Regions from separate parts of the Synechococcus sp. CS-1326 genome, predicted to be linked through region 2. Evidence: predicted binding sites of a transcription regulator. Region 2 holds the regulator's gene; each other region holds the start of a gene.
The links. Region 2 encodes NtcA, which controls nitrogen genes in cyanobacteria. Its sites were predicted from a motif close to GTANCNNNNGNTAC; they were not measured.
Positions count from the first base shown of each region.

Region 1: KQ307_RS13860 (CbiX/SirB N-terminal domain-containing protein) is a predicted target of NtcA. The motif match lies at 2,291-2,304, and genes of this name have one in related genera.
Region 3: KQ307_RS13945 (urease accessory protein UreD) is a predicted target of NtcA. The motif match lies at 4,712-4,725, and genes of this name have one in related genera.

Region 1 is NZ_JAHLYV010000034.1:7,209-13,746, reverse strand. Features, by position in the region: gene KQ307_RS13870 (CsgG/HfaB family protein) at 1-104, shown strand, start outside; gene cobA (uroporphyrinogen-III C-methyltransferase) at 118-891, opposite strand; gene KQ307_RS13860 (CbiX/SirB N-terminal domain-containing protein) at 888-2,219, opposite strand; gene KQ307_RS13855 (hypothetical protein) at 2,382-2,834, shown strand; gene KQ307_RS13850 (ferredoxin--nitrite reductase) at 2,761-4,344, opposite strand; gene KQ307_RS13845 (anthranilate phosphoribosyltransferase) at 4,465-5,493, shown strand; gene KQ307_RS13840 (nitrate reductase associated protein) at 5,490-5,957, shown strand; gene KQ307_RS13835 (CmpA/NrtA family ABC transporter substrate-binding protein) at 6,138-6,538, shown strand, end outside.
Region 2 is NZ_JAHLYV010000012.1:167,908-174,445, reverse strand. Features, by position in the region: gene KQ307_RS04425 (hypothetical protein) at 66-233, opposite strand; gene dcd (dCTP deaminase) at 283-876, opposite strand; gene KQ307_RS04415 (cob(I)yrinic acid a,c-diamide adenosyltransferase) at 881-1,423, opposite strand; gene ntcA (global nitrogen regulator NtcA) at 1,658-2,386, shown strand; gene KQ307_RS04405 (DUF3084 domain-containing protein) at 2,444-3,706, shown strand; gene KQ307_RS04400 (resolvase) at 3,703-4,167, shown strand; gene KQ307_RS04395 (DUF3146 family protein) at 4,164-4,421, opposite strand; gene pth (aminoacyl-tRNA hydrolase) at 4,459-5,085, opposite strand; gene KQ307_RS14870 (TatA/E family twin arginine-targeting protein translocase) at 5,136-5,534, opposite strand; gene psbH (photosystem II reaction center phosphoprotein PsbH) at 5,581-5,781, opposite strand; gene psbN (photosystem II reaction center protein PsbN) at 5,959-6,099, shown strand; gene KQ307_RS04370 (alpha-mannosidase) at 6,087-6,538, opposite strand, start outside.
Region 3 is NZ_JAHLYV010000035.1:12,466-19,003, reverse strand. Features, by position in the region: gene urtB (urea ABC transporter permease subunit UrtB) at 4-1,161, opposite strand; gene urtA (urea ABC transporter substrate-binding protein) at 1,285-2,607, opposite strand; gene ureG (urease accessory protein UreG) at 2,762-3,385, opposite strand; gene KQ307_RS13955 (urease accessory protein UreF) at 3,446-4,165, opposite strand; gene ureE (urease accessory protein UreE) at 4,155-4,643, opposite strand; gene KQ307_RS13945 (urease accessory protein UreD) at 4,761-5,669, shown strand; gene KQ307_RS13940 (SulP family inorganic anion transporter) at 5,713-6,538, shown strand, end outside.

The sequences.
Region 1 (6,538 bases), on a different contig from region 2:
ATGTGAGCTGTCTGCTGGCGCCCCGGGGCGACTGCATGGCCAGCTTCGATGCCCAGGACCGGGAGCGACGCCAGCGCACCGGCGAGTCCCTGAAGCTGGAGTGAGCCGGGGACCGGCTCAGAAGGGGATCGGCATCTCAACCGACGCCGGCAAGGGCGCACAGCTCGGCACCCGCTCCGCCACCACCCGGCCGATCACCACGATGGCCGGCGATTCGAAGCCCTCAGCCTCCACCCGGTCGGCCAGGTCGCCGAGGCTGGCCACCAGCTCCCGCTGGCCCCGCACCGTTCCCTGCTGGACAACGGCGACAGGGGTGGCTGGATCCAGACCGCCGGCCATCAGTTCCTCGCCGATCCGACGCAGGTTGTGCAGGCCCATGTAGATCACCAGCCCGTCGCTGCTGCGGGCCAGACCACGCCAGTCGACGGCAGGGCGGGCCTTGTCGAGCTCTTCGTGGCCGGTCACGAAGGTGACGCTTGAGCCGGCCCGGCGATGGGTGATCGGTATCCCCATGTAGGCGGGCGCCGCGATTCCGGCGGTGACACCCGGCACCACCTCCACGGGCACCCCAGCGGCCACCAGATGGGCGGCCTCTTCGCCGCCGCGGCCGAACAGGAACGGGTCGCCGCCCTTGAGCCGCACGATGCAGCGGCAACGCTGGGCCAGCTCCACCAGCACGGCGTTGGTGCTGGGCTGGGGAACCGAGTGGTGGCCCCGGCGCTTGCCGACGAAATGCCGTTCGCAGCCTTCTGGGGTGAGATCGAGCAGGGCCCGGGGCACCAGCGCGTCATGGACGAGGGCATCGCACTGGCTCAGCAGGCGGTGGGCCTTGAGGGTGAGCAGCTCAGGATCCCCTGGTCCGGCCCCCACCAGGTAGACCTTGCCGGTCATGGCAGCGCCTCCAGCTCGCGCACCAACAGCTGCCGGAACCGGGGCCTCTCCACCAACGGCATTCCGAGCTGCTCGGGAAGGCTTTCGGTGAGCCGGTTGGCCGCCAGGGCCAGGGGCAGGGCACCGGGATGGATCGCCAGTTTGATCTCCTGCAGATCTGCCGCAGTGTATGGAGTGGGCAGGCAGCGCGCCTGGGTGACCGACTGGAGATGGACGAGATAGCGGGCACCCAGGCCATCCTCAAGCGGATGATGCAGCAGCAGGGGTGCCCCGGGGCCGGAGTCCGCGGAACCGTCTTGCACCTGAACCATGGCGGCCAGTTCGGCAGCCAGGGCTCGCTGCCAGCTCGGCCAGGCGCCAAGAAAGGGCAGGCGGCGCACGGGGCCGTGGGCACGCCAGGCGGTGGCGATGGCGGGCACGTCGATGCGGACGTGGCTGCCGGGCAGCAGGAACAGCGGCACCAGGGTGAGCCAGGGCTGGAGGTCCGCGGATCCAGCCGGGGTGCCGAAGCTGGCCGGGGATGGCGGCGCCTGAGCCGTGAGGGCCTGGATCCGCACCGGCCGGCCCCGCAGCCGCTCCAGTTCGCTCGCCAGGTTCTGCAGTTCCCCGGGAATCACACCGCCGGCCCGGCCGTGCACGATCAGCAGCAGCGGGCTGGGGGGCAGGGCCGCCCAACGGCGGCGCAGCCGTTGCCCCACCAGCGGATCCAGGGGGCGGCGGGTGAGGGGGAACAGGGCCCAGCGACCCCGGGGCAGCCTGGCCAGCAGATCAACGGCCTGGCTTGCCAGCTGGGGCTGGAGGTCGCCCGCCAGGCTCAACAGCTGCCGGCGGAGGGCCGCCAGCGGCCAGGCGCTCAACCCCAGCGCCAGGCCCTCCAGAGCTGCCCGGCGCAGCGGCAGGGGGCCGGCCTCCAGGCTCAGCCGGGCAAGCAGGGGATAGTCGATGGGATCGCGCTGATGGCCCAGCAACGGGAGCAAGGGCAACCGCTGCTCCGGGGCGGTGCGCTCGTTCACGGCCTGGCGCAGCAGGGCGGCCGACCGGGGTGTGCGGACGCGACCGATCAACGGCAGCAAGTCAGGGTCACCGACCGTGGCCAGCCACCAGGCCAGCAGCCGATCACTGCCGGCTCCGTCAAGGCGCCCTGCCAGGACGGCCAGCAGATCGACTGCCGGCTCAAGCTGGCCCCGTTCGAGGGCCTCAATCCAGACGCCGCAATCCGGGTTGTCCTGGCGACGCAGCCGCTGCAGCCAGGGCCAGCGCTCCGGGCTCCCCGGTGGCGGCAGCGCGGCGGGAACCAGCAAGCGTTCCAGGGGTGAGGGTGCTGCCACGCGCTGTGGGACAGCCGGTGATGTCCAGGATGGCACCGCCGCCGACCACGGCGGGATCAGCTGATCGACGCGTAGCCGTTGATACGTTTTCTCCGGTTTCTGTGTTCGGCCCGGGCAGCGGCTTAGCAAGGAAGAAGCCAACCCCTCCCTGCGGAACCGGCGATGCAAGCCACCGTGACACCAGCCAGACCCAGCCGGAGCGCCGGCGGTTCGAACCCGGCGCGACGCCCGGCGCCCGAGGGGGCCTCCCAGGCGGAAGCGATGCTCAGCTGCACCGATCGCAAACAGCAGCAACTCGTCTTCCAGTTGGTGCGCCAATTGGCCGAGGCCCAGTTCAGGCGGGCCGACCCGGTGTTGAGCGCGCGGCTCTGGCAGGAAGTGCTGGCCCTGGAGATCGACCCGGAGCGGATCACCCGCCTGCTCTACGGAGGCCAGGATCCCGAAGACCGCCAGGCCCTGGCCGCGCTGGATCCGGCCGCTCCCCCGCTCCCGACCAGTCCCCCGAGCCGGTCCCGCTGGGCCTGGCTGGGGAGAGCAGCAGTCAGACCCCTGGTCGGCGTCGGGCTCCGAAACGCTCCACCAGCAGCGTTTCGAGCACATCGGACAGCTGGCTGAGCGGTATGGGCTTGTCGTGCAGTTCGCCGAGACGCGGCTCCGCCGCCATCGAGCCACCCAGGAAGATCTTGGCCGCTTCCACCATCTGACCATCCAGGCGCGCCTTGGCCCCCATCAGACCGATCTCGCCCATGTACGGCTGGCCGCAGGCGTTGGGACAGCCGGTCCAGTGGGTGCGGACGGCCTGGGGCAGCTCCAGGCGCCGTTCCAGTTCCTCCACAACCGCCTGGGCCGTGCTTTTGGTGGGGATCAGGGCAAAGCTGCAGTAACGGTTGCCGGTGCAGCTCACGGCCTCGGCCTCCAGGGGGCCGGGTTCGACCCTGAACCGCTGCAGCAACGGCTCCGCCAACAGGGCCTCCAGCCGCTCACCGGGAACATCGCAGATCAGCACGTTCTGGCTTTCGCTGAAGCGCAGCTGGCCGCTGCCGTAGATGCGGGCCAATCGGGACAGCAGCGCCATGCCGGAGGCCTCCAGACGCCCCATCGGCACATGCAGACCCACCCAGTGGAGGCCGTCCTGCCTCTGGGCATGGACACCGCAGATGTCGCGGGGGGCCCGGTCCACCAGGTGGGAGCCGTCGTGGCGTGACACCGCCGCCGCTGCCGCCGCACCGGCGAACTCGCCATAGGTGTCGAGCACCTCGTTGCGGTAGCGCTCGATGCCGAGGGCATCGATCAGATACATCAGGCGGGTCTTGTTGCGGTTGCTGCGATCCCCCTGGCGCTCGTAGTGACGCAGCACCGCGAGGCTGAACTCTGGCAGCTGATCGCCGCGCAGCCAGAGGCCGAGCGGGATGGCCAGGGTGTTGCGCTGGGCCGAGAAGAACCCGCCGACCAGAACGGTGAAACCCAGTTCAGCGCTCTGGTCACCGTCCCGGTGGGCGGGCAGGAAGGCCAGATCGTTGTGAAGCAGGAAGCTGTCGGGGGCGCCACCCACCGCCACATTGAACTTGCGCGGCAGATTCTTCGGGCCTTCCGGGCCGAGCAGAACATCCTGAATGGCATCCACGAGCGGCCGGGTGTCCACGAACTCCTCGGGGTCGATCCCGGCCAGGGGATTGCCGGTGACGTTGCGGGGGTTGTCGTGACCCGACTGCCGACTGGTCAGCCCCACGGCTGCCATCGCAGTCACCAGGGGGCCCATGTCTTCGAGCAAAAGTCCCCGCAGCTGAAGGTTCTGGCGGGTGGTGATGTCGGCACTGCCATGGTCGCCGCAGCGGTCCACCGCCTCGGCCAGCACATCCAGCTGATCCGCCTGGATCAGCCCGTTCGGGAGCCGCAGCCGCACCATGAACCGGCCGGGGGTCACCGGCCTGAAAAAGATGCCCAGCCATTTCAGATGGATGGTGAGGGTGGCTTCGTCGAGGGATTCCCAGCCGGCCTGGCCAAGCTCAGCCAGCCTCGGCTCCAGAGCCAACCCGCAGAAATCGGCCTTGGCCTGCTCCACCTTGGAGCGCTTGGAGGAGGCCACCAGGGGGGTCGCTTCAGGCGAAGACTGACTGAGCGGCATGATGGTTCCAGCGCTTCACATTCCTGCCACACTCTCGCCTGTCCCCCCGCTTCCTTGTTGCAACCACTACCTAAGATCGGGGCTCAGCAGGCCAGCCCAGCCGCCCGGCGTCAACCGGTGATGGCGGCCGATGCCCTGCGTTTCCGGGAGCTGCTGGCCAAGGTCGGCAGTGGCGAACACACCAGCACCGGCCTGAACAGGATCGAGGCTCGAGCGGCCATGGATCTGATGCTGCAGGGGGAAGTGATGGATGCCCAGCTCGGCGCCTTCCTGATCGCCCACCGCATCCGGCGACCTGCTCCGATCGAGCTCAGCGGCATGCTCGACAGCTACCGCGCCCATGGTCCGGTGCTGCGCACCCCCGGTCGGCGGGCCCTCTGCTTCGGGGTTCCCTACGACGGCCGCAGCCGCACCGCGCCGCTGCTGCCGCTGCTGGCATTGCTGCTGGCGGCCGCCGGCCAGCCCGTGGTGCTCCATGGCGGCTCACCGATGCCGGTGAAATACGGCGTCACCCTGGCCGAGGCGTTCGCGGCCCTGGGGATCGACTGGCGAAACCTCAGCCTGACCGCAGTGCAGCGGCGCCTTGACACCCACAACCTCGCCCTCACCCACCAGCCCGCCCACTTCCCTGCCGCCGAACGGCTGCTGCCGGTGCGCGACGCCATCGGCAAACGCCCACCGGTGGCCAGCCTGGAGCTGCTCTGGACGCCCCACCAGGGAGAGCACCTGCTGATCAGCGGCTTCGTTCACCCTCCCACCGAGAGCAGGGCCTGGGAGGCCCTTGCCACGGCGGGCGAAGCCGATCTGCTGACGGTGAAGGGGCTGGAAGGCTCCACGGATCTGCCCACCTCCCGCGCCGGCATCACCGCCCGGGTGCGCAGCGGTGTGGTGAGCCGTCTCCTGCTCCATCCCCGCGACCACGGCATCACCTGCCAGGAGGTCGGCTGGGTCAGCCTCGACCAATGGCGCCAGGATGCCCTGGCCGCCCTGGGCGGGGAGGGCCCCCTGGCCGAAGGCCTGCTCTGGAACCTGGGCGCCTACCTCTGGCTGGCCGACCAGGCCGGCAGCCTCCAGGCAGGCCTGGATCTGGCCCGGGCCCTCCTGCATGCCCGCAGTGGTGAAAAGCTGCGCCAGGAGCTGGCGCGATGAACCGGCACAGCCACTGCTTCGGCTTTGAGGCGGACTTCGTCGGCGAGCTGCGCTGCATCCCGATGGCCGTGCGCCGCAAGCTCGATCTGGCCGGTGTGAAGCTCAGGCTCAACCACTGGCAGGGTCTGTCGGTGGCCGAACGGGAACGCCTGCTGGGCTGGCCCGATCAGCCCGCGGCGATCGCAGCCCTGGGGCACTGGTTGATCGAACGCACCGCAGCGATGCCTCAGGGGCAGGCCAGCCTGCTGGAGCCGGCACGGGCGACCAGCTGGCAGCAAGGCGACCAGGTGCCCACGGTGCTGGCCGATTCCTGTGAACAACTGGCGCTGATGCCGGTGTCAGCCGAGGCCTGGGCGGCACTCGATGAGTTGCAGCGCTTTGCCCTGATCAAGCTGAGCCACCCGGGCCACGAGCACCGCAACCTGCCCGGCGCCCTGCGGGAGTTCGGACTGAACGGTTCGTGAACCCACGTGATCGGATCGGTTGGTAACAACCGCCACGCTCGACGAACCTTTCACCGTGGTGACATAACAGGGTTGGTCAGCTTTTGCGCCATCCGAATTCTCACCGGCTCGGTGCGCTTCGTTGTGGAGCCCGTCCGGATCGCGTTCTGCGCATCCAGATCCCCCGCACCACCGGATTTCATGGCGAATCTTTCCCGTCGCAAGTTTCTGATCACCGCTGCCGGCACCACGGCAGGTGCGCTCTGGCTCAGTGCCTGCGGCGGCAACAAGTCCACCACCACCACCACTCCGGCCACGGGGGCTGCAGGGGGCGCTGATCCGGAGGTCAAGACCGCCACGCTCGGCTTCATCGCCCTCACCGACTCCGCTCCGCTGATCATCGCCAAGGAGAAGGGATTCTTCGCCAAACACGGCATGCCCGAGGTGAAGGTGGTCAAGCAGACCTCCTGGGCAGCCACCCGCGACAACTTGGAACTCGGGGCCGAACGCGGCGGCGTCGACGGCGCCCACATCCTCTCGCCGATGCCGCTGTTGCTCACAGCCGGAACGATCACTAAGTCGAGCCAACCGCTGCCGATGGT
Region 2 (6,538 bases):
TCTGCAATCAACAGGAACAACGCCTTCACAAGTATCGCGCACGCCTTGTGCTGGAGGGGTTTTGGTCAGTCTGCTGAGATGAGCCATTGTGGTTCGCGGGTCAGATAACCACTTTTCAGAATGATACAAAGCCGGCTGGCCTCTTCTAAAGGAAAGGCTTCTTCAACCACACTTTCAAGCCATGGAATTCGGCCACCCCTCTCAGCTTCTAAGCCCTTAAACAGAAGGAACACTCACGCCCCATCAGCCTGCTCCACAACTCTCCACTTCCCTCCATCCAGATCAAACCTTCGCCAACGTCACCCGCTCCGGCTGGTGCTGGTATTTGCCGGCACGGTCGCTGTAGGTGGTCTGGCAGGGTTCGCCTTCGAAGAACAGCAGCTGGCAGATGCCTTCGCTGGCGTAGATGCGGCAATCAGCGCCGGAGGAGTTGCTGAACTCCAGCGTGAGATGGCCTTCCCAGCTGGCTTCAGCCGGGGTGGTGTTCACGATGATGCCGAGGCGCGCATAGGTGCTCTTGCCCAGGCAGATCACGGTGATGTTGGCCGGCACCCGCAGCAGCTCCAGCGCCACCCCCAGGCCGTAGGAATGGGCGGGCAGGATGAAGTAGTCGCCGTCGTCGTCGTGGTGCAGCGGTGCCGGCTCCAGGTTCGCCGGGTTGAACCGCTTCGGGTTCATCACCGTGCCCGGCACGTGCCGGAAGATCAGGAATTCCTTCGGCGAGAGCCGCAGGTCGTAGCCGTAGGAGGAGCAGCCATAGCTCAGCACCGGCGCCGTGCGGTTCTCGGCATCGAGGTGGCGCACCAGCGTGGCCTGGAACGGTTCGAGCATGCCGCTCGCGGCCTGTTCGTTGATCCAGCGGTCGCACTTGAGCATGGGGTCAGCAGTTGCGGCGGAGCTGGGTGACCTGATCCGCCATCGCCAGCAGCCCCTCGGGAATCGAGGGGCCCGTGAGGATCACATCGAGGTTGGGCGGGCGTTGGCGCAGGCTGGCCTCCACCTCCGCCGCTTCCAGGTAGCCGAGGCCGATCGCCAGGCCCAGCTCATCGAGCACCAGCAGGCTGAGTTCGCCGGTGAGCAACTGCCGGCGGCTGAAGGCCCAGACCTGCTCGACCGCAGCCCGTTCCACCTCATCGTCGGCTGGTTCGGTCAGGCAGGCGGGCACCGCCGGACGCATCCACTGCAGCCGGCCGCAGAGCCAGAGGCTGTGCTCCGGCCCCTGGTCGACACCGCCCTTGAGGAACTGACTGATCAGCACCCGGCTGCCGAGCCCCGCGGTCCGCAGGGCCTGGCTGAACACCCCGTCGAAGCTGCCGCGGAACGGGGCTGTGTGCACCTGCAACAGGCCCTCCGTCTGGGCCAGGCCAGGAACGGAGCGGAGCGGGCGCACCTCGACGCAAGGCTTGATCAGGCTGGCCGTCATCAACACCCTTCAGAACCGCGATGCTGAATGTAGCGGCGCCGTCCGCCGAAACAAGCTGCTTGCCACCACCCCTAGTGCAAACAGATGTACCAGCCAGCGGCTGTCCAGCTCATGCCCGCCGCTTCGCCGCTGCGCCCAGCCAGGCCCTGACAGGCCGGAAGCGGGTGGTTAGTGTCATCGGATACAGGGAGCACCCGGGGCGCTCCGTAGCTTCCAGCCACTTGTTCCGCCGTCATGGTCGGCGCTATGCGCGGATTCAGCCGCACCAGCACCACCCCTCCCCCCAGCTCCGGCGGACTGCCCCCCCCCGCCAATGGGCCGGCCACCCTGCTTGAGGTGATGCGTGGCCTCAACGGCAGCACGCTCGAAACGGTGGAGCGGGGAAAAACGATCTTCTTCCCGGGTGATCCGGCCGAGCGGGTCTACCTGCTCCGCCGTGGTGCCGTCCGGCTTTCCAGGGTGTATGAATCGGGCGAGGAGATCACCGTGGCCCTGCTGCGGGAGAACAGCCTGTTCGGCGTGCTCTCCCTGCTCACCGGCCAACGCTCCGATCGCTTCTATCACGCGGTGGCCTTCACCCGTGTCGAGATGGTGGCGGCACCGGCCACCTCGGTGCGGCGGGCGATCGAGCAGGACGCCAGCGTCGGTCTGCTCCTGTTGCAGGGGCTCTCCTCCCGCATCCTCCAGACCGAAACCATGATCGAAACCCTCACCCATCGCGACATGTCCTCGCGGCTGGTGAGCTTTCTGCTGGTGCTCTGCCGTGATTTCGGCGTGCCGGGCACCGATGGCATCACCATCGACCTGCGGCTCTCCCACCAGTCGATCGCCGAAGCGATCGGCTCGACCCGGGTCACCATCACCAGGCTGCTCGGTGACCTGCGCCAGGCCGGGCTGGTCCAGGTGGACCGCAAGAAGATCACCGTGTTCGATCCGGTGGCCCTGGCCAAGCGCTTCAGCTGATCTCCCCCTGGCTGGGCGGAGGTCCGCCGTCGATACTGGATTCCCCTGCACTGGGCCGTGTCCGGCTGGCTGCTGATCCTTGCCCTTCTGGTGCTGGGTGGTGTGCTCGCCACCCTGGGGGATCGGCTGGGCAGCCGCATCGGCAAGGCCCGGCTCAGCCTGTTCAACCTCAGGCCGCGCAACACGGCCGTGCTGATCACCGTGCTCACCGGCAGCCTGATCAGCGCCATTTCGCTGGGATTGATGCTCGCGGTCAGTGAACGCCTCCGGGTGGGCCTGTTCGAGCTCGATGCCTTGCAGCTGAAGCTGCGGGAAGGGCGCACGGCCCTGGATCGCAGCACCGCAGCGCTCGGGGCCAGCGAAAGCGCTCGCCTGCGCAGCGCCACGGCCCAGCGCCAGGCGCAGCAGGGCGTCGTGCGGGCCGAGCAGGGTCGCGCCCAGGCCCGGCAGCAGCTGGCCTCGGTGGAGGTGCAGGCCACGCAGCTGCGGCGGGAGCTGCAACCGCTTCAGGCCCAGCGTCAGGCCCTGCTCAGCCAGCGGGATCGGCTCACGGCGGAGATCAGGGGCCGCGATCGCGACATCCGCAGCACCGAAGCGGAGCTGGCCCGGGTCAGGCAGCAGATCAAGGCTGGTGAAGCCGAGCTCAAGGGGCTGGAAACCAAGCTGATCGCCCTGCGCCAGGGGGATGTGGTGATCACCAGCGGCCAGGCCCTCGCCACCGCCAAGGTGGCGCTGAAACGGCCTGCCGAGGCCAGGCCGGTGATCGAGGCCCTGCTGCGCCAGGCCAACCTCAAGGCTTTTGAGCGGGTGCTGCCCGGCCAGCCCGCCGACAGCCAGATCCTGCTGGTCCCCCGCGCCGACATCGTCAAGCTGGAGGGGTTGCTCGGCAAAGGCGGCTCCTGGGTCGTGAGCATCCTCTCGGCCGCCAATGTGCTGCGGGGGGAGCGCCAGGTGCTGGGCTTCCCCGACCTGCGGCAGAACCGCACGGTGATCCGTCAGGGGGATGTGATGGCCACCACGTCCCTGGAGGGCGACGAGCTCTCCGCCATCCAGGTGCGCAATCGCCTCAACCTCCTGCTCACCGCCTCCTTCGCCAGGGCCCAGCGGCAGGGGTCGGTGGCCGATGGGGTTCAGTTCGATGTGAATCTGTTCAACCGGCTGGGCCGCGAGCTCAGCGAGCGCCCCGGCGGGCAGAGCGTCAGGCTCGAAGCCGTGGCGGTGCGGAATTCAGACACCCCTGATCCGATCTTCCTCGAACTCCGTCGGGTCGGGGGCACCGCCGCTGGAACAGCTGCTTCCGTGCAACCTCGGCGGCCATGAGCGAGCTGCCAGCCGAGGGGCCCCTGGCCGGCCTTGATCCCGGCCGCAGCAAGTGCGGTCTCGTGCGCACCGATGCCAGCCGCCACCGGATCGAAGCGGCCCTGGTGCTCAGTCCGGATGAAACGCTGCAGCAGCTGAGCAGCTGGATTCGCCGCCGCCAGGTGTCTGCTCTTGTGCTCGGCAACGGCACGGGCAGCCAGGCCTGGCTGCAGCGGCTGCAACCGCTCTGCCCGGTGCTGTTGGTCGATGAGCGGGGCAGCACCCTGGCCGCCCGGCCGCGCTACTGGCAGCTCCATCCAGCCCGGGGCTGGCAACGGCTGCTTCCCCTCGGGCTCCGGCAGCCACCGCGACCCTGGGATGATGTCGTTGCCCAGGTGTTGCTGGAGCGAACACTCGGCTATCGCCTCGACTGTTGCCTCGATCGCCCCTCCCCTGGCCCAGGCGTCGCCCCATCCCCCTAAAACTTGGCCCGCACGGTGAAGGCATAGTCGCTGCCGGGTTCCAGCTGGTAGTCGGCCTTGAGCAGAAAGCGCAGCAGCGCGTCCTGGATCAGGGCGCGGCCGAGCGAGGGCTCCACGCTCAGCTCGCCGCGATCGAAGGCCCAGCGGAAGGTCCACTGAAATCCGCCGGCGACCACCTCGCCTTCGAGCAGCTTCTGGCTGAAGCTCTGGTGCAGGACCCGCAGCTGGGCGGTGGTGGCGGGCAGGCGACTCACGGCGACAACGTACGGGGCAGGCTGGGCAGGGTGCCGTTCAGGCAGGGGCGGCCTGAAAAGCGTTGATCCGGTTGCCGGCCCGCTCGTAGCCAAGCGCCTGGATCAGGGCCACCCCGTCGAGCACCTCGTCGAGCACGGCATCAAGCACCGACTGCTCGGCAGGGCTGAAGCGGCCGAGCACATGGGACACGGTGCGTTCCTTGCGCAGGCCGGGCTCCGTGGCCGGAGCGCCGATGCCGATCCGCAGCCGGGCGAACCGCTGGGTGCCGAGTTGCTCGATCGTGCTGCGCAGGCCGTTATGGCCGCCGGCACTGCCCTCGCGGCGCAAACGCAGCCGGCCCAGGGGTAGATCCATGTCGTCGACGAGCACGAGCACCTGGTCAGGTCCCAGGCCGAACCAGTCGAGCGTGGCACGAATCGAGCCACCGCTTTCGTTCATGAAGGTGCTGGGCATCAGCAACCGCAGACGGCGCTCGCCCTGCCGCAGGTCGGCGAGCTGGCCCCTGAGCTTGCCGTTCTGGCGAAAGGTCACCCCCTCACGGCGGGCCAGTCGCTCCAGGGCCATGAAGCCCACGTTGTGGCGGGTGCTGGTGTACGCGCTGCCGGGATTGCCAAGCCCGACCAGCACCTGGAGATCCCCATCCCGGGGCGGCGTGGTGGTCATGACGGGTCGACGGAGCGGGACCAGCGAATCCTCGGCCAGGACGGCTGCGATCAGCCGGGCGGGGTGGAAGCGATCGGATCTGCGGCCTGCTCCGGTTCGCTCGACACGGGCGGAGCCGCCTCCTCTGGTGTGGCTTTGGAAGCCGCTTCAACGGCCAGAACCGGGGCGCCAGTGGCCGCCTGGATCGGCAGGTCGTTCTGGACCGGCAGGTCGTTGATCACGGGCTGCTCTCGCTCCACCAGCTCCCGCTCCGTCGTGGTGACCCTGACCGTTTCGGTATCGATGGCCTGGCGAAACTCCTGCTCAAACTCCCGGGAAGCGGACTGAAAGCCCTTCAGGGTGCGGCCCAGGGTGCGGCCCAGCTCCGGCAACCGCTTCGGGCCGAACACAAGCAGGGCGATGGCGGCAATCACCGCCATTTCCGGCAGACCGATCCCGAAGACATTCATGGGCAGTGCGATCGCCAGGTTGGCGGTGAATCAGCTTGACGGTGAATCAGCCGAGGCCGTTCCAGTTCACAGTGATGCCATCAAGCAGCAACGACTTGTTGTACAGCTGCAGGATCACCAGCAGGAACACAAGGAACAGCAGCATGATCACTCCCATCACGGGTGTTGTTCCCCAGCCGGGCACGACCTTGCCGTACTCGGAATTCAGGGGACGAAGCAGGTCTCCCAGGCGGGTGCGTTGGGCCATGGCGGCTGAACCTCTCTGGAACGGGGATCGGAATCACTACTGTAAAGGTCTCGATGCTGCACCGGGCCGCCCCGGTCGAGAGTTGCAACAGGAACCGGTCGCGACCATTCCTGTTGAAACCTGATCCGGCCCGACCATCCAGCCCTCCGTCCCCCTCCCTGCCCGCCGCACCCGCCCGTGACCGACACCTCCCCTGCGCTCTCGATCTCGATCACCGTTCTGCTGGTGCTGTTCGCCCTGACCGGTTTTGGCGTGTATCTGGCCTTCGGGCCGCCATCGAAGGGGCTCACCGATCCATTCGACGATCACGACGACTGAGGCCGGGCCGAGTCACGCCGGGCCGATTGACGCCGGATCCGCCAGCTGGCCAGCTGCCAGGGCCCGAGGCGGCCCAGCTCGCCATCAGGGCCCTGATCCGTCGCCGTCGCCAGGCGCTCCAGCAGCTGCCAGGGCTGGCTGAGCCTCAGCTGCCGGCGGCAGGGCGAAAGGTTCTGCACCGTGAGCTGCAGCACCCCCGCTTCCGGATCAGGTCGCAGGCTGATCAGTCGAAGATCAGAGTCGCCCAGGTCCAGAATCGGCAACCAGGATTCCTGGCCGCCGCCGCCCGGCCGCCGCCAGAGGGGCTCGCGGAACCGCACGGCCTCGGCGGCAACCGCCGCCTGCCGCCAACCCCCCGCGCAGGGGAGAAGGGCGAGCCGCAGGCGTTGCAGGCCGCCATCCGCGCCTGGATCGGGCCAGCACGGTCCGCGCAGCAGGG
Region 3 (6,538 bases), on a different contig from region 2:
GGCTCAGGCCTCCACCATGCGGCCCTTGGGGGGGAACAGCCCGGCTGGCTTGAACTGCAGGAACACCACAATCAGGATGAACACCAGAACCTTCGCCATTGAGGTGGTGGCGAAGAAGGTGATCACTTCATTCATTCCAGCTGGCATCGTCGGCCAGACGAGCAGCAGCGAGCCCGATCCGATCACATAGCTGAGCACCCCGATGCTCAGAGCTGCCACCACGGTGCCGAGCAGCTTGCCGACCCCGCCGAGCACCACCACCATGAAGCAGTCGACGATGTAGTTGCCGCCCAGATTCGGGCCGACGGATCCGAGCAGGGTCACAGCCACGCCGGCCACACCGGCCAGGCCGGAGCCCACCAGGAAGGTGAGGGCATCGACGGTCTGGGTTGGAATGCCGAGGCAATCACTCATTGACCGGTTCTGGGTGACGGCGCGGATCCTGATCCCCCAGACGCTTTTCTGCAGGAACCAGTTGACCGCCAGCAGGGCCACGAGGCTCAAGGCGATGATGAACAGACGGGCCGTGGGCATCGTGACCCCGCCGACATCAACTGCCCCTTGCAGCCAATCGGGCGCACTGACATCCAGGTTGCGGGCGCTGAACCAGGGTTGATCCATGGATCGGTTCGTGCCCAGGGCAGATGCGGCCAGAATCCCGACCAGGCCAGCCACAAGCCAGCTGGAGACGCCGATGATCGGCGTCCAGCGTTGCTCCCACCAGCGCCTGGGGGTGAACCGCGGCAGCAGCAGCCCGATCGCCACGGCCAGCACCAGGCCCACCATGAAGGCGCTTGATACCGAGCGAACGAATTGCTGCAGGATCAGGCTCACCCCCCAGGTGGCCAGCAGGGTTTCCAGCGGCCGGCCGTAGAGGCGCCGGATCACGGTTTTCTCCAGCAGCAGTCCGGCCAGGCCACTCACCAGGAAGGCCAGGGGGATGGCCACCAGGATGTAGATGGGGAAGAGCGCTTCGAGAGGACCTTCCTTGCAGAGGTTCTGCACCACATAGGTGGTGTAGGCCCCCAGCATCATCAACTCGCCATGGGCCATGTTGATGACGCCCATCAGGCCGAAGACAACGGCAAGACCGAGGGCGGCGAGCACCAGCACGGAGCCGATGGCCAGGCCGTTGAAGAGCGTTTCGTAGAGAAGATCCATGGCGTCCCGTTGGGGACCTGCGATAGGAATGGGTCTGAAAAAAGAGGCCGCACCCGTAGAAAAGGTGCGGCCTGGAATTCAGGGAGCAAAGCAGCTCCCTGAGCAATCAAGCCGGTTGGCCGATCACATCTTGAACTTGCCCGCGTCGGGGCGGTCCTGGGTCCAATCGCAGGTGTATCCCTTGGTTTCGGGCACGAACTGGTTCCAGGCCAGCGGTTTGACGATGCCCTGGTTCTCGATGATCTTGAACATGCCGTCTTTCTGAACCTCACCGATCATCACCAGTTCGGTGGTGTGGTGGTTGGGCTGCACTTCGATCGGGCCCTGGGGAGCATCAAACTTCACCCCGATCAAGGCTTCCCGAACCTTGTTGTCATCGACACTGTTGGCCTTTTCAGCACCCTTGGCCCAGAGGTAGACCATGTTGTAAGCGGATTCAGCGGGATCATTGGTGACCCGCTTCTCGCCGTACTTGGCCTTGAAGTCGGCGGTGAACTTCTTGGAGGCAGGTGTGTCGAGGCTCTGGAAGAAGTTCCAGGCGGCATAGGTGCCTTCGAGGTACTCAGGGCCGATGGCGGCCACTTCCTCTTCCGCGACCGAGAAGCTCATGATCGCGTAGCCATTGCCAGGGGTGATCCCGGCTGCCTTCATCTGCTTGAAGAAGGCCACATTGCTGTCGCCGTTCAGAGTGTTGACGATCACGCCGCCCTTGGGAAGAGCCTGCTTGATCTTGGCGATGATCGGTGCCACCTCGGTGTTGCCGAGGGGGAGATAGTCTTCGCCGACCAGGTTGCCTCCCTCAGCCTTGAGCTGCTCCTTGATGATCGTGTTGGCTGTACGTGGGTACACGTAGTCGGAACCAACCAGGAAGAAGTCTTTGCCCTTGTTCTTGAGGAGCCAGGACACGGCGGGCTCAGCCTGCTGATTCGGGGTGGCGCCGCTGTAGAAGATGTTCTTCGAGCACTCCTGGCCCTCGTACTGAATCGGATAGAAGAGAAAGTGATCCTTGGCTTCGAACACCGGCAGCATCGCCTTGCGGCTCGCTGAGGTCCAACCGCCGAACACCACGGCGACCTGATCCTGATCAATCAATTTCGTGGCCTTCTCGGCGAAGGTGGGCCAGTCAGAGGCTCCGTCTTCTTCGATCGGCACGATCTTCAGCTTCTTTCCATCGACCTTGACGCCGCCGGCGGCATTGATCTCCTCGATCGCCATCAGCTCGGCTTCGGCCACCGTGTTCTCGGAGATGGCCATGGTGCCGGAGCGGGAGTGAAGGATGCCCACCTTCACTTCACCGTCGAACTCACCACCGCCTCCATCAGCGGCTTTTTCGGCGCCGCCCCCACAGGAGGCCAGGGTGATGCTGGTGGCCAGAGCCAGGCTGCCACCAAGAATCCTGAGGGAAACCTTTTGCAGCGAGGCCTGCCGCAGGCGAGTCAGCTGCATCGAGTTTGGCTTCATCTGGTCAATCTCCTGAAGAGTGGTCCGCTCATCGGCGGTACAGGACCGTATCGACTGTTGCCATGAACACCTTGTAGCGATTGGAACACTTTGAGGATCTGCTGTCCTTGGAGCGCTCCGCTCGCCCTGGCTGATCGCTTCAGTGCTCCGGTTCGGCACCGGCCAGCTGTGGCAATTGCTGCCACACAAACGCTTCCACCTGCTCCACCCCTTCGCCGCTGCGCAGGTTGGTGAAGCACCAGGGCCTGCCGCCCCGCATCCGCCCGGCGTCGTGCTCCATCACCTCCAGGCTCGCGCCCACCATCGGCGCCAGATCGATCTTGTTGATCACCAAGAGATCGGAGCGGGTGATGCCCGGGCCGCCCTTGCGCGGGATCTTGTCACCGGCCGCCACATCGATCACGTAGATGCAGCGGTCGACCAGCTCGGGACTGAAGCTGGCGGCCAGATTGTCGCCGCCGCTCTCCACCATCACCAGATCCAGGTTGGGAAAGCGCTCCTCCAGCTCCTCCACCGCCGCCCGGTTGATCGAGCAGTCTTCGCGGATGGCCGTGTGGGGACAGCCACCCGTTTCAACGCCCCGGATCCGCTCGGGCTCCAGGGCCCCGACCCGGGTGAGGAACTGGGCGTCTTCCTGTGTGTAGATGTCATTGGTGACCACCGCCAGCTCAAGGCGATCACGCAGCCGGCGGCAGAGAGCTTCCACCAGGGCCGTTTTGCCGGAACCCACCGGCCCGGCCACCCCCAGGCGCAACTTGCTCATCCCACGATTCCTCCCTGGTGGATCGGGTTCTAAACGGTGATCGGGGTGGCTTGTGTGGCGCTAGCTGCGGAACAGACGGGAATAGAGCTCAGCATGGCGGAGCTGGGCCATCCCTGCCCCCACGCCGCCATTCCAGAGCTGATGCGGATCAGCGTTCACCAGGGCGATGGCCCGCTCGCCCAGGAGGCTGGCCATCGCCAGTTGGAGCCGCTGTCCCTGGGTGGGACCGAGCGGGATCAGGCGCACAGCCGCGCTCACCTGGTTGGCCACCCAGCCATAGAGATAGGCCTCGACCAGCTCCTCCAGCTCCAGCTCCAGGCAGAGGCCCGCCCAGGCCCAGGCGGCTGGCCAGCCCAGGCGCGCCGGTCTGATGGCGTGGCCGTTGCCGGGCAGCGGCCAGCCCAGCTCGCCAAGCAGCTGGAGCAGGGAGTGGCCCATCTGGCACTGCTGGGCCCGCAGCTCCGGCGCCTCCCGCAGGACCCGCAGCCAGCCGTCGCGATCGAGCAGGTCGGATGCGGCGGCGGCGGCGGCCAGCTGATCGTTCCGGTCCTCCGCGTCGCGCCAGCTCGTCAGGGCGGACTGGAGTGGCTTCAGGCTTGCCGCTTCGATCGTGATCGCCCCTCGCCACAGCTCCGCTTCCAGCCAGCGCCGCAGGGCCTCGGCGTTTCCCAGCCTTCCGCCTTGAACCAGCTCCTCCAGCCCCTCCGAATAACTGAAGGCGCCCACTGGCAGGGCGGGGCTGAGCAGTTGCCACAGGTGCGGGCGGGAATCAGTGGTCATGCTGATGGCCGCCTCCCCCATCCCCGCCGCCGGCATACGCTCCCGCTTCCGGCAGGAACGGAGCGGTGAGAGGCTTCACGCTCAGGCCCCGTTGGCGCAGCAGCATCTCGAGCACAGGGTCCTGCAGGATCCGCAGCTGGCCGGGCCGGAGTTCCATGGCCACATGGCGGTTGCCCAGGTGATAAGCGGCCTGCAGCAGGGCCAGGGGATCGGAGCTGCTCACCAGCAGCAGCGGTTCAGCCGCCGCCTCCACGATCACCACGGTGACCTGGGCAGCGTCGCTGAGGGCCTCCCCTGGCAGCAGGGCGCTGCCACGGGGAAGTTGCAGCAGCAGGTCCCTGCCGCAGGCGCTGCGGCGGTGGCCCCGCAGGCTGCTGCGCTGGTCGGCGCTGAGCGGCAGCCGCAGGGCCTGGATCCCCGGGGCAGGCTGGTCGTGCCGCCGTTCCAGCAGGACCGGAGAACTGGCTTGGGCGCTCACGGGCGGATCTGCAGCAAGGGAAACCAGGGAATGATCCGCCACCATCGCCAGACCGCTGGGTCGGAACGGTGGCAATCGATACGGGAATCGACCGATCCGGCGTCGACGATCACCAGGATGACTCCAGCTCCCCTTGCTTCCTGGCGTGGTAGCGCCCAGATGCTCTTTCATCGGGGTTCCACGCCCGGCGGTGCCACCATCCACCAGGGTGGAACCACAGCCCCGCTCAAGTTCCAGAAGGCCTTCGCCGCTGCGGATGGTCGCTGTGAGCTGCCATTGCTGCACACAGCCGGCGGCCTGGTGGGTGGGGATGAACTCTCGATTCAGGTGGCGCTCGAAGCCGGCAGCCGTGCCCTGATCACCAGCGTGGCGGCCCAGAAGATCTACGGTTCGATCGGCCGCTCCCGGCTGACGCCCCAGGGCCGCTGGGCCCGCCAGGAACTGGCCTGCAGCCTGGCGGAAGGGGCTGATCTGGAATGGCTGCCCCAGGAGCTGGTTGTGTTTGCCGCCGGGCTCTTTGAACAGGTCGTCCGGGTGGAGCTGGCGGCCGGGGCCAGCTGGCTGGGGGCCGAGGTGGTGCGGCTGGGTCGCAGCGCCGACGGCGAGCAGCTTGGCAGCGGCCGCTGGCGCTCTCTGCTGGAGATCCGCCGCGAGGGCCGGTGGAGCGTGGCGGATCGGCTCGAGCTCGGTGGCGAGAGCCTGGAGGGGGACCATGGCCTTGATGGCCTGCCGGTGTTCGGCAGCCTGGTGTGGGCTGCGCCGATGCCGTTGAGTGAGCGGTTGATCGAGCACTGCCGCGCCGATCGCGCCGGCCTCGCCGGTGAGATGGCCTGCGGCCGCATGGAGCAGGGTCTCGTCGCTCGCTACCGGGGACCATCCAGCCAGGCGGCCCGCTTCTGGTTCACGCGGATCTGGGCCCGGATCCGGGCGGAGCGCGGCCTGGCCGCGCCGCAGTTGCCCCGGGTGTGGCCGTTTCAGGAGGCGCCGCTGATCGCCGCCTCCGGCGCCACACTCCCGTCGCTCTGACCAGGCAAGCTTCAGCCGGGTGCCTGTCGGCTGGAGGTGTCGGATGAGTGGCTCGGCATTCCTGCCCTGGGAGCATTGGATCCGCCGTTATCGGCCGGAGTGGAGGCGGAGCGATCTGCTGGCCGGGCTCACGACAGCGGCGGTGGTGCTGCCGAAGGCGATGGCGTTCGCCACGATCGCCGGCCTGCCGGTGGAGGTGGGGCTTTACACAGCCCTGGTGCCGATGCTGGTGTACGCCCTGCTGGGGTCTTCGCGGCCCCTGAGCGTCAGCACCACCACCACCCTGGCCATCCTGGTCGGGGCTGAGCTGAACAGGGTGGTCCCGGGGGCGGCGCCGGCGGAGTTGCTGGTGGCCAGTGCAACGCTCGCGGCCCTGGTGGGAGCCATGTTGTTGCTGGCTGCGCTGCTGCGGCTCGGCTTCGTTGCCAACTTCATCTCCGAATCAGTCCTGGTGGGCTTCAAGTCGGGGATCGGCCTGGTGATCGTGGTGGATCAGCTGCCCAAGCTGCTCGGCGTTCCCATCACCAGGGCCGGCTTCTTTGCCGACATCGGCGCAGTCGTGGGCCAGTTGCCGCAGACCTCGCTGCCCACAGTGGTCCTGTCGCTTCTGTCGATCGGGCTGTTGCTGAGCCTGCCCCGTTTGGCGCCGGGGCTGCCTGCACCCCTGGCGGCGATCGCGGTTGCCCTCGCTGCCATGGCCCTGTTCAAGCTGGAAGCACTTGGGGTGGCCACCGTCGGCCCGGTGTCCCCGGGACTGCCCGGCCTCACCCTGCCGCAGCTGGCTCTGGCGCAGCGGATGTGGCCGGCCGCCGCCGGTATCGCCTTGATGAGCTTCACCGAAAGCATCGCCGCCGGCCGCGCCTTCGCCA